Regions from separate parts of the Carnobacterium funditum DSM 5970 genome, predicted to be linked through region 4. Evidence: predicted binding sites of a transcription regulator. Region 4 holds the regulator's gene; each other region holds the start of a gene.
The links. Region 4 encodes LexA, which represses DNA repair genes until DNA is damaged. Its sites were predicted from a motif close to CNAACANNTGTTNG; they were not measured.
Positions count from the first base shown of each region.

Region 1 (3,220 bases), 240 kb from region 4:
CCCAGAATATCTTGCAGCGGGAAAGTTAAAAGGTAAAAAAGCGTTAATTACTGGAGGAGATAGCGGTATTGGCCAAGCAATAGCCATTGCTTTTGCAAAAGAGGGCGCTGATGTTGCCATTCTCCATTTAGAATCAGAGCAAGACGCCTCATATACTGAAAAAAGAATCAAAGAAATTGGGCAAGAAGTCTTGGTTCTCAAAGGTGATATTGGAGATGAATCCGTTGCTGAAGATGCCATTGCAAAAGTAATTACTAAATGGGGTACGCTAGATATATTAGTAAACAACGCAGGTGAGCAACATTACCAAGAAAAAATAGGAGATGTAACCGCAGCACAGTTAGATCGTACTTTTCGAACAAATGTATTCGGTATGTTTTATCTAACTAAAGCGGCAATGCCATATTTATCGACAGGTGCTTCAATTATTAATACTTCTTCAATTACGGCTTATCGTGGCAGTTCAACTTTACTAGATTATTCTGCTACTAAAGGAGCAATCGTATCTTTCACCCGGTCTTTTTCAGGGAATCAAGAAGTAATCGATAAAAAAATTAGAGTGAACACGGTAGCACCAGGCCCTATTTGGACACCGTTAATTCCTGCGACTTTCCCTGATAAAAAATTAGAAAAATGGGGCGAAGATGGATCGATAGCCCGCCCTGGACATCCATTTGAATTAGCACCTGCGTATGTTTATCTAGCCAGTTCTGATTCGAGTTATGTAACAGGACAAACGATTCATGTAAATGGTGGCGTAGTTGTAAATGGTTAACAAAATAACCGTAAAAGGAAGTGTATCGAAATGAGTAAAGTAGTTGAATCAGCTTATCATACAGTAGATGAAACAATTTCTGCTGTAGAGCGTTTATTAAGTGAAGGTCGTGTGACGGGTGACGTTATTATTGTTACAAGCGATGAAAATTATTCTGATATTCAGAATCGAACACTCGTTGAAGTAGATAAAGTTTCTGCTGATGGAGACATGAATATATGGGAAAAATTTAAAGACATGTTTGCTGACGTTGGCCAAGATAAAGCGTTGGAGCATTATGGCATCGACAAACAAACAGCCTTACGGTACAATGACGTTTTGAAATCTGGAAATTATGTTGTTCTTGTGGAAGAGATGAAAGATATTCCTATTCGTCAAAATTTAGAAGACGGCCCTAAAGAATTAGGTAAATCGAGTACAGAACAAAAAAAGAACGAGGTAAATAATGAACGAGGCCAAATTGAAAATCCTCTACAAGGAAAACCAAAAGATACAACTGAATATAGAACAGAAGACATACACGAAACAGCTGTTGAAGATTCTGAAGATTTACCGCGTTTTAGTGGGAATTCAATTACTGGACAACCATTTGTTGATCCATTACAAGATAAAGAATCGGAATAATGAACTAAAGTAACGGATAGAAGTAAGATTTATTGCTTCTATCCGTTACTCTTTTTTTATACGAGCAGGCAAACTTCTGTTCTATTTTTTGAAATGAAGTATGGTATACTAAGTGAATCGATAAAATTATAGGAGGCGAATAACTATGCCAGACGATTTATTAAAAAAAATTATCTCTTCAAATAATACAACGCCTAGTGAAGGGTTACCACAAATAACTAAAATTGAAACACAAAAACGAAAAGGTCGTTACAATATATATTTAGATGAAAATTATGCTTTTCCAGTAGATGAAGCTATTTTAGTGAAGTATGCTTTATACAAAGGTATGGAGATTGCTGATGATTTCCGAGAGGAATTAGAATCAGAAAATGGCTTTAGAAAAGCCTATACGAGATCTTTAAATTACTTGAATTATGGGCTGCGTTCTGAAAAGGAAGTTCGTGATGATTTGGCAAAGCACGAATTTTCAGAAGTGGCAGATGAAGTCATTGAAAAATTAGAAGAACAAGGGTATTTGGATGACTTAATGTATGCAGAAAGTTTTACTCGTACTGGAGCAAATGTTGGTGGAAAAGGTCCTCGCGTTATTAAGCAAGAATTAAAAAGGCGTGGAATAGCCGAAGAGAATATTGAAAAAGCCACTGAACAGTATCCTTTTGACCAAATGGTTGAAAATGGTGTTCAACTTGCCGAAAAAGTTATTCGTCGTTCTTCACAGCATTCTACACGTGAAACCAATAATAAGCTGCGTCAAAACTTAATGCAAAAAGGGTTTGATACAGATGTGATTACTCAGGTTTTAGCAGAAGTAACAGTAGAAAAAGAAGAAGATGAAGAGTATGCAGCTATAAAAACACAAGGGGATAAAATTTGGCGTAAACAAGCTAAATTAAAGGGTTATAAAAAAATCCAGAAAGTTAAAAGTAGTCTATTTCAAAAGGGATTTGCAGGAGATTTAATCAATCAATTTATTGAGGAAAAAGAATTGGAAGATCAAAACGAATGATGAAAAAAATAACAGAACAAAATGAAATGAATGCTTTATTGCAAAGTTCCGGTATTCAAATGTGGCCACAAGAAAAAATAGAACAATTCAGAGCAACTTTATTGAGTTGGTATGACATAGAAAAAAGAGCACTACCATGGAGAATAAATAATGATCCCTATCGTATTTGGGTATCCGAGATTATGTTACAACAAACACGTGTTGATACGGTTATTCCCTATTATCTGAACTTCATGAAACAATTTCCGACGATTAAAGAATTATCAGAAGCGAATGAAGATAAGTTATTAAAAGCTTGGGAGGGTTTGGGTTATTACTCACGTGTACGCAACATGCAAAAAGCAGCTCAACAAATCATGGTTAATTATGATGGTGAGATGCCTCGTGATCCAAAAGAAATTATTAAATTAAGCGGTATTGGACCATACACTGCCGGGGCAATTGCTAGTATGGCATTTGATTTGCCAGAACCAGCAGTAGATGGAAACGTGATGCGAGTTTTAAGTCGTCTGTTTGAAATTGATGCAGATATTGCTAAACCAGCTAGTCGTAAAATATTCGAGGCAGTTATGAGAGAAATTATCGATCCTTACAAACCAGGTGATTTTAATCAAGCCTTTATGGATTTAGGTTCGAGTATTTGTACTCCTAAAAACTACCATCCAGAATTAAGCCCAATTAAAGAATTTAATGCCTCTTATATTAATGAAACATGGATTAATTATCCTGTGAAAAGCAAAAAGAAAAAAGCTGTTCCAGTTTATTATAATGGTTTTTTAATTGAGAATGAGAAAGGCGAATTTTTGTTAGAA
Region 1 is NZ_JQLL01000001.1:283,534-286,753, forward strand. Features, by position in the region: gene BR44_RS01200 (SDR family oxidoreductase) at 68-775, shown strand; gene BR44_RS11030 (general stress protein) at 806-1,399, shown strand; gene recX (recombination regulator RecX) at 1,545-2,408, shown strand; gene mutY (A/G-specific adenine glycosylase) at 2,408-3,220, shown strand, end outside.
Region 1: the regulator LexA is predicted to act here: its motif matches at 1,469-1,482, upstream of recX (recombination regulator RecX).

Region 2 (3,220 bases), 180 kb from region 4:
TTTAAACGAATATGTTCTAAAGAAAAAGGTCGGTCCAGCTCTTGAGTTATATCATGACTTATTATTGCAAAAAGAAGATCCTATTAAAATTAATGCTATCATGACCGCCCAATTTCGATTATTGCTCCAAGTAAAAATACTTGAAAAGAAAGGCTACCAGCAAGGGGATATAGCAAAGATATTGAAGATTCATCCTTATAGAATCAAGTTGAGCATCCAGCACATGCGTCCATTCAATAAACAGGTTTTAGCAGATGCTTATAACGGTCTAATTGATACAGAATATCGTCTGAAAACGGGTCAAGGTGATAGGGGAATGCAATTTGAGTTATTTGTTTTACAATTTGCTAGTAACCATTTAATGACTCAATAAATTATAAATAGATAGACTATCAAGTAAAAAAACTTTACAGTTTATATTGCAATGAAGCTGCTGATTATGTATAATGATTAACGTGGGAAACAACTGGAATAATCTATTTTAAGTTGTAATTAATTGAAAGTGGGGTGAATCAAATGCCAAACATCGAATCTGCAATCAAACGTGTCCGTACTTCAGAAAAATCTGCTTTACAAAATAACGTTCAAAAGAGCGCTATGCGTACTGCTATTAAAAAATTCGTTCAAGCTGTTGAAGCTGGAGATGAAAATACTGAAGATTTACACAAAGAAGCAATCAGAGCCATTGATATGGCTGCATCTAAAGGATTGATTCATAAAAATAAAGCTAACCGTGACAAATCTCGTTTAACAGCTAAATTAGCTAAATAAGATACCCATAGTTAACTTATTTTTTATGAAAGCCACACACATGATTTATCATGTGTGTGGCTTTTTTTGTGTATAAAATTGACGAAAGCCACTCCGCAATGGAGTGGCTTTCTAATTAAAAATAAATACTTGTAAAGTTATTCGGGGAAAATACTAATCAAATTATATTAATTGATTTCTCATCTAAACAACATAAACCCAACCTCTTTTATGTCCTTACAGTTCTATAACTGCGCCAGTGTGAATAAATTTCTTTAAAACAATTCTATATAAAAATACATACTTACTTTTAATACTTAAATAGTATACCATAAATAGTGTGTAATAAATAGCTATATTTTTTTGAGACAGTATAAGCATTCTAGAAAACACAATCATGTCCAAAGATGGATAAAAATTATTTTTAGATTTTATTGTATCCTAAAATAGGTATCCAGCTCAGCATAAGTATATACGGGTTGTTATTATTGTAAGAACGTACGTTCAGTGGTAAAATGGGGAATTAGAGAGTATGATTAACTTTTCTTCTTCATGAAAAATTCGAGAAACTGGATGTGAAAATAAAATGGAAAAAGATCAGTTTAAATTGGTATCCAATTATAAACCTGGTGGGGACCAGCCAAATGCTATCAAGGAATTAGTTAAAGGAATTGAAGAGGGAAAAAAAGAGCAAACTTTATTAGGAGCAACAGGGACTGGGAAAACATTTACAGTATCTAATGTCATTCAAGAAGTAAATAAACCAACCTTAGTTATTGCGCATAACAAAACATTAGCAGGTCAATTATATGGCGAATTTAAAGAGTTCTTTCCTGAAAATGCAGTAGAATATTTTGTCAGTTATTATGATTATTATCAACCAGAAGCGTATGTTCCTTCTAGTGATACGTTTATTGAAAAAGAATCAAGTGTGAATGATGAAATCGATAAATTACGTCATTCAGCTACAAGTTCCTTGTTAGAACGTCGCGATGTGATTGTAGTAGCCTCTGTCTCGTGTATTTTTGGTCTGGTAAATCCTCTAGATTATCGGGATCATGTTTTGTCTTTGCGTGTGGGCACAGAAATGAAACGAGACGATATGCTACGTCGTTTAGTTGATATGCAGTTTGAGCGCAACGATATTGATTTTCAGCGTGGAAATTTTAGAGTTCGTGGAGACGTAGTAGAAATATTCTTAGCTTCTAGAGATAGTGATGCCGTCCGGGTAGAATTTTTTGGAGACGAAATCGATCGCATTACTGAAGTAGACGTCTTAACAGGTGAAATTAAAGCTGAAGTTCAGCATGTACCTGTTTTTCCGGCTACTCACTTTGTAGCAAGTGATGAACAAACAAGAAATGCAGTAATAACCATTCAAAAAGAGCTAGAAGATCGATTGAAAGTTTTACGTGCAGAAGATAAACTAATTGAAGCACAACGTTTAGAACAGCGAACGAATTATGATTTAGAGATGCTTTTAGAAATGGGTTATTGTTCGGGAATTGAGAACTATTCAAGACATATGGATGGTCGGAATCCTGGGCAGCCACCATACACACTAATAGATTTTTTCCCAGAAGACTTTCTAATCGTAATAGATGAGTCCCACATCACCATGTCACAAATTAGAGGAATGTATAATGGAGACAGAGCAAGAAAAGAACGATTAATTGAATATGGATTTCGTTTACCAAGTGCCTTGGACAATCGACCTCTGCGTTTAGAAGAGTTTGAAAAACATGTTAATCAGATTATGTATATTTCTGCTACACCGGGACCTTATGAGCTAGAACGCACGCCAGAAGTTGTAGAACAAATTATCAGACCGACTGGTCTACTTGACCCAGTAATTGAAGTTCGTCCGATTAAAGGGCAAATTGACGATTTAATTAATGAAATTAATAAAAGAACAGAAAAAAATGAACGGGTTTTTATCACTACTTTAACAAAAAAAATGTCTGAAGATTTAACAGATTACTTAAAAGAAATTGGTATAAAAGTATCTTATTTGCACAGTGATATTAAAACGTTAGAAAGAACAGAAATAATTCGCGACTTACGTTTAGGAGTTTACGATGTATTAATTGGTATTAATTTATTAAGAGAAGGCATCGACGTTCCTGAGGTCTCTTTAATAGCAATATTAGATGCAGACAAAGAAGGTTTCTTGAGAAGTGAACGATCATTAGTACAAACTATTGGACGTGCTGCACGGAACCAAAATGGAAGAGTAATCATGTATGCTGATAGAGTAACGGATTCAATGAACGCGGCGATAGGTGAAACGGAAAGACGTCGTGAAACGCAAAAAGCCTACAATAAAAAACACAACGTGATACCAACTACAATTATCAAAGAAGTACGTGATCTGATTTCTATTACCACGACTGTCTCAGGTAAATCTAAAGAAGGATTAACTTCAAATAAAATAGCAAAATTAACGAAAAAGGAAAGAAAAGAAGTAATT
Region 2 is NZ_JQLL01000001.1:701,969-705,188, reverse strand. Features, by position in the region: gene holA (DNA polymerase III subunit delta) at 1-373, shown strand, start outside; gene rpsT (30S ribosomal protein S20) at 517-771, shown strand; gene uvrB (excinuclease ABC subunit UvrB) at 1,337-3,220, shown strand, end outside.
Region 2: the regulator LexA is predicted to act here: its motif matches at 1,244-1,257, upstream of uvrB (excinuclease ABC subunit UvrB).

Region 3 (3,220 bases), 400 kb from region 4:
GACGAAGATTATGCTGAAATTGCTCGTTTCATGGGATTCAAAGGAAATACAACCGAAGAATTAGTGGAGTCATTAATCTTTGAAATTAGCAAATTAGGTAAAGATGTTGGTATCGAGATGAATTTGAAGGCCCAAGGTGTTACACAAGAAATTTTAAATGACACCGTTGATCACATGGCTGAACTAGCATTCTTAGACCAGTGTACTACTGCGAATCCAAAACAACCATTAATTAGTGAATTACGCCAAATTATTATTGATGCTTATGATGGTGAATAAATAACAATAAAATATAGGTTTAATTTAGATTCTAAAAATATAAGTAGCAAGAAAGTCTAAATAGAAGAGAGAATGATACTGTGTTCCTGATGCAAAGGAAACACAGTATCATTCTTTTTTTTGCAGATAGTCGAACAAATTTTTCGAGTTTAAATGATATTATTCAATTTTTTTAAAAAACAAACTTATAGATGTGTGTAAATACCATCCATGGAAAGATTGCTTTTTAAATTAAAAATAGTTATAATTAAACTAATAAGTTAGGTTTGCCTAAAAATAGAAAAGTTGGTGATATAATTGACACCTAATAAAGAAGATTATTTGAAAATTATTTATGAACTTGGTGGAACAGAAAAAAAAATAAATAATAAAGAAATTGTAAAGAGATTAGGAGTTTCAGCAGCTTCAGTTAGCGAAATGATGTCTAAACTACTAAAAGAGGGTTATATTGAAAGATTGCCTTATCAAGGAGTAGAACTTAATGAAAAAGGTCTGCGTAAAGCTAGCACATTGATAAGAAAACACCGATTGTGGGAGGTTTTTCTAGTTGAAAACCTTGGGTATTCTTGGAATGAAGTTCATGCAGAAGCAGAAGTTTTAGAGCATGTTTCCTCAATTGAATTAACCAACCGGTTAGAAAATTATTTAAATTCACCTAAAATATGTCCTCATGGAGGAATGATTCCAGGGGAAAACGGTATGCTAAAAGAACCCTTGTTGGAAACCTTAGTTGAACAAAAAGAAAATCAAAAAGTGCGAATAAAACGTGTAGCAGATGAAAAAGACTTGTTAGACTATCTAGTCTCTATAGGTATTAAAATAAATGATGTCTGCACAATTGATTCTATCGGTGCTTATGAAGGATCCATCGTAGTTGAAAAAGAACAGAAAAAAATTCAGATAAGTTTTAAAGCTGCATCAGATATATACGTTCAGGTAATTTAGATAAAAAGAATTCGACGCAAAAGCCGAATTCTTTTTTTGCTTCATAAATGACTAATCTTGAATAGAAATATGTGTTCGCGTATAATTATAAGAAAAGGAGGCAAAGAGAGTGGAAATTGGAGTGGTACGTTTTGATGAACCAAGTAAGGATACATCTAGAAAAATTATTCACATTGATATGGATGCTTTCTTTGCTTCTGTCGAAGAAAGAGATCACCCAGAATTAAAAGGGCAACCCATTATCATTGCTAAACACCCTAACTTAACAAAAGGAAAAGGAGTCGTTGCAACGGCTAATTATGTTGCAAGGACATATGGAGTGCACTCTGCAATGAGTGCTCAAAAAGCCTATGAATTATGTCCTAAGGGTGTGTTTATTTCAGGTAACTATGAGCGATATCGAGAGATTTCAGCAAAAATACGAGAAATTTTTTTGAACTATACGGATATCATTGAACCGCTTTCTTTAGATGAAGCTTATCTTGATGTTACAGAAAATAAAAAAGAGATGAAAAGTGCAACTTTTATTGCTCAGTCTATTCAAAAAGACGTTTGGGACAGTGTGCGTTTAACTTGCTCAGCAGGAGTATCTTATAATAAATTCATAGCAAAACTAGCTTCAGATTTTAAAAAGCCAGCTGGAGTCACTGTAGTCACACCGGATGAAGCCCTAACTTTTTTAAGAAATCTTCCTATCGAAAAATTTTATGGGGTAGGAAAGAAGACTGTCGAGCGGATGCATGATTCAGGTATTTTTAATGGCGAAGATTTATACCAAAAAAATGAAATGGATTTGATTCGTTCTTTTGGAAAGATGGGTTATTCTCTTTACCGAAAAGTTAGAGGGATTGATGATTCACCAGTCCGTATTAGTAGAGAAAGAAAGTCAGTTGGGCGGGAAAACACGTACAATAAAAATTTAGTGACAGAAAATGAAATTATAGCAGAATTGCGTTTCTTATCTAATAAAGTCCAACATTCATTAAGAAAAGAGCAAAAGCATGGAAAAACGATTGTGTTAAAGGTTCGTTATTCTGATTTTGAAACAGTGACTAAACGACATACACTACCTCATTACATTAAAGATGCCGAAGAAATATTTTTTCATGCTCAAAATATTTGGGATGAAATAGGGCAACTAAAAAAAGGAATTCGATTATTGGGGATTACGGTTACAACGCTTGATCCATTGACGTTTGAAAACATTGTCTTGCCTCTTTGGGAAAACTAAAAAAAGTGGCATCTAAAGAAAAACTGACCTAAATTGATTTCTTTTTTCTAAAAGTATACTGTATTTACTAATACAGTTTTTTTGTTGTGTTATAATGAAAGGGGATTTTAATAATGAAGATATCATGGCATGGACAATCATTTTTACAAGTTGTTACCAATACAGGATACACAATTTTATTTGACCCATTTATTACAGGAAATCCAAAAAATAATCTTAATTCGAAAACAATTGTAGCGGATGTTATTGTTGTTACACATGCTCATGAGGATCATATCGGTGATACACAAGAAATTGCAAAAAGAACAAATGCTTTAATCGTTACGACTGTTGAAATAGCTAAGTTTTTTGAAACAAAAAACTTAAGAACGCATGGAATGCAAATGGGAGGAAAGCATCTATTTGATTTTGGAGAAATTAAGATGACTCAAGCTATTCATGGGTCATCTTATGAAATTGATGGCAAGCTTACGACACTTGGATTAGCAGCTGGAATTATTTTCCATTCAGATGGAAAAACAATTTATCATGCTGGGGATACTGCTCTCTTTTCTGATATGAAGCTGATAGGTCAGTATCGTCCTTTGGATGTGGTATTTTTACCAATCGGAGATAACTTCACGATGGGTCCAGAAGATGCTGCTATTGCTGCTGATTACTTGAAAGCTAAAAAAGTCGTTCCGATTCATTACAATACTTTTCCTTTGATTGAACAAGACCCTATAGCTTTTTGCAATAGTTTACCTGGAGAACAAGGGAAATTTT
Region 3 is NZ_JQLL01000001.1:923,985-927,204, reverse strand. Features, by position in the region: gene adhE (bifunctional acetaldehyde-CoA/alcohol dehydrogenase) at 1-279, shown strand, start outside; gene BR44_RS04225 (metal-dependent transcriptional regulator) at 577-1,224, shown strand; gene dinB (DNA polymerase IV) at 1,334-2,455, shown strand; gene BR44_RS04215 (metal-dependent hydrolase) at 2,569-3,220, shown strand, end outside.
Region 3: the regulator LexA is predicted to act here: its motif matches at 1,289-1,302, upstream of dinB (DNA polymerase IV).

Region 4 (3,220 bases):
TTTGCACCTTTGTTAATCATGTCTTCTTCAAAACGTTTGCTTACTTCTTCTGGAACAAAGAAATCTTTTCCTTCCCATCCGTAAGCTTTTTTAGCTGCTTCAATACCTTCTGGACCTAAAGGAGCCCCATGGACTTTATGAGTTCCTTCATTTGGTGCGCCAAAACCGATAATTGTTTTTACTTCAATGATAGTAGGTTTTTTTGTTTCAGCTCTTGCAGCATTGATTGCCGCATTGATTTCTTCAATGTCATTACCATCTTTTACTAAGATATGTTGCCAATTGTAGGCTTCAAATCGTTGCCCAACATTTTCGGTAAATGCTTTCGATGTTGGTCCATCTAAAGAAATATCATTTGAATCATAAAGCATAATTAGTTTCCCAAGCTCTAAATGACCAGCCAAACTAGCTGCTTCAGATGAAACCCCTTCCATTAAATCTCCGTCTCCACACAATGCATATGTGTAATGATCCACAATTGTGTAATCTTTTTTATTATAAGTTGCTGCTAAATGTGTCTCTGCCATTGCCATACCTACTGCATTTGCAATACCTTGGCCTAATGGACCTGTTGTTGCTTCGACACCATCTGTTAAATGTACTTCTGGATGTCCAGGAGTTTTGCTATCCCATTGACGGAAATTTTTCAAGTCATCAATTGAAACATTGTAACCCGCAAGGTGTAATAAGCTATAAAGCATGATAGAGCCATGTCCTGCAGAAAGAACGAAGCGATCACGATTCACCCATTTTGAATTTTTAGGATTCACTTTTAAATGTTTAGCCCAAAGTGTATAAGCCATCGGAGCTGCTCCCATTGGTAATCCCGGGTGTCCAGAGTTGGCTTTTTGAACCCCATCCATACTTAGTGTTCTAATCGTGTTAATCGCTAATTGGTCAGTGTTGTCAAACAATTAAATCATCCTCTCAATTATGTTACTTTTATTTTACTGTTTTATAACATTCAAATCAACGTTTGAATGCAATTTATTAAAAATAATTTAATATCCGCTTTATTTTATCTTTAACGGTCATGAAGACCTTTTTCTTTTTGAATTTTTTTTAATTTATCTGGTGTTACGTCAGCCCCAGTTTCATCAACTACTTTTAATCCTTCAATGTGATTACGCATGCCACCTCTAAAGGCAGCTAGATAAGCTTCTCTTAGTTTTTTTTGTTCTGTTTGTTCCGATAAACTTAAGCCTTCATTTTTAGATTTTTTTGCTAGAACGTTAATTCTTGTTAATTTATCTTTAGATAACATTTCATTCACCTCATTATTTTCATTATTTGAATACTATACCAAAAAAAATTACTCTATGCATTAAAATCGTTTTTTACACTAGCGAACATTTGTTTGATTCAGAGGTTGATTTATGTTATTCTAAATAAGAAATAATAAAAGAATTGAGGTGCATCTATTTATGCGTAAAACACCAGAATCAAGACAAATCGAAGTTTTGCAATACATTCATGACCAAGTAAAATTAAAAGGTTACCCGCCAACAGTACGTGAAATTGGAACAGCTGTTTCACTATCTTCTACTTCAACTGTTCACGGCCATTTATCGCGGCTTGAAAAGAACGGCTTTATACAAAGAGACCCTAGTAAACCGCGTGCTATTGAATTAACCTCTAAAGGGCTAACAAAATTAGGCATTCAACTAGAACAAATCCCTTTATTGGGCACAGTAGCTGCTGGTGAACCCATTTTAGCAGTTGAAGAAGCTTCTGATTATTTTCCACTTCCTCCTAATTTAAGACAAGAAAGCAATACTCTTTTTATGTTGACAATCAGAGGTGAAAGCATGATTAATGCTGGTATCTTTGATGGTGATGAAGTGATTGTTCGCAAACAATCTAGCGCAAACAATGGCGATATTGTTATTGCATTAACAAACGAAGACGAAGCTACGTGCAAAAGATTTTACCGTGAAGACCGCTATTATCGTCTGCAACCAGAAAATGATTCTATGAGCGCTATTCTTTTAGATGAAGTTACTATTCTTGGTAAAGTAGTCAGTTTGTACCGTAGCCATATTTTTTAACCATACTTATTGTTTAATTTCAGAACAGAAATGATGCTATTTTTAACGTATCGATAGATAAAGTTTAGCTATAAAAAATGCACCTCTTTTATTTATGGAAAACAAACCATAGATAAAAGAGGTGTTTTTTTGTAACCATTAAAAAAATCAGCTATCTTTTGAGTCCTTTAGTCCGTTAAAAGAAATCTATTTAAGAACTTTTTAGTACTCCATTAACGCTAAAATATCATAACCTTCAATTTTATTGCGTCCTTTTAAATCACTTAACTCCACTAGAAAGGCTGTCCCAACAACTTCTCCACCTAATTGCTCAATAAGCTTGATAGTTGCTGCAATGGTACCACCTGTTGCTAGCAAGTCATCACAAACAAGTACTTTTTGGCCAGGTTTAATCGCATCTTTATGAATTTGTAAAACGTCATTGCCATATTCTAAACCATAACTAACTTCTACGGTATTACGCGGTAATTTACCTTTTTTCCGAGCAGGAGCAAATCCAATCCCTAATTCATAAGCTACTGGACAGCCCACGATAAAACCTCGTGCTTCTGGTCCTACAATCATATCTACGCATTTATCTTTTGCATATCTAACTATTTCATTTGTTGCAAATCGATAAGCTTCGCCATCGGCCATTAAAGGAGAAATATCACGAAAAATAATCCCTTCCTCTGGAAAATCAGGTACATCAGCTATATATTTTTTTAAATCCATTAATTTCTTCCTCCGTTTCGATTTTACAGTTCTTTCTCTAGCTGGATTTTCATCCATTTTTCAAGTTCTGCAAAGTGACTGTATATGAGAGCTTCTTCTGCAGCAAATTTTTCGAGCCGCTTTTGATAAACTTTTGTATCTATTAATTCTTTTTTTTCAATATTTGATACAATATTCATAATACCATCTTGTATTGTAACAAAACCTGCTTCAAAAAACACGGAGATTATAAAAATGAGCATATTTTCTTTTAGTTTTAAATGTCCGGATAAAATTTTCGTTTTATGTCTTACGTCAATATCCATATGCGATGCAATATATTTAAAAACATGTGAGAATTGTATCCGACTCGGTATGCCCTCTAAATATACACTTTCTTGATTAAAGAAACTTACATAGATGTTAGAAGGTTCACTATTTTGTAATAGCTCTCTTAATAATGTCAAGTTATCTGGACA
Region 4 is NZ_JQLL01000001.1:526,722-529,941, forward strand. Features, by position in the region: gene tkt (transketolase) at 1-914, opposite strand, end outside; gene BR44_RS02295 (DUF896 family protein) at 1,025-1,264, opposite strand; gene lexA (transcriptional repressor LexA) at 1,425-2,048, shown strand; gene BR44_RS02305 (adenine phosphoribosyltransferase) at 2,250-2,762, opposite strand; gene recJ (single-stranded-DNA-specific exonuclease RecJ) at 2,786-3,220, opposite strand, start outside.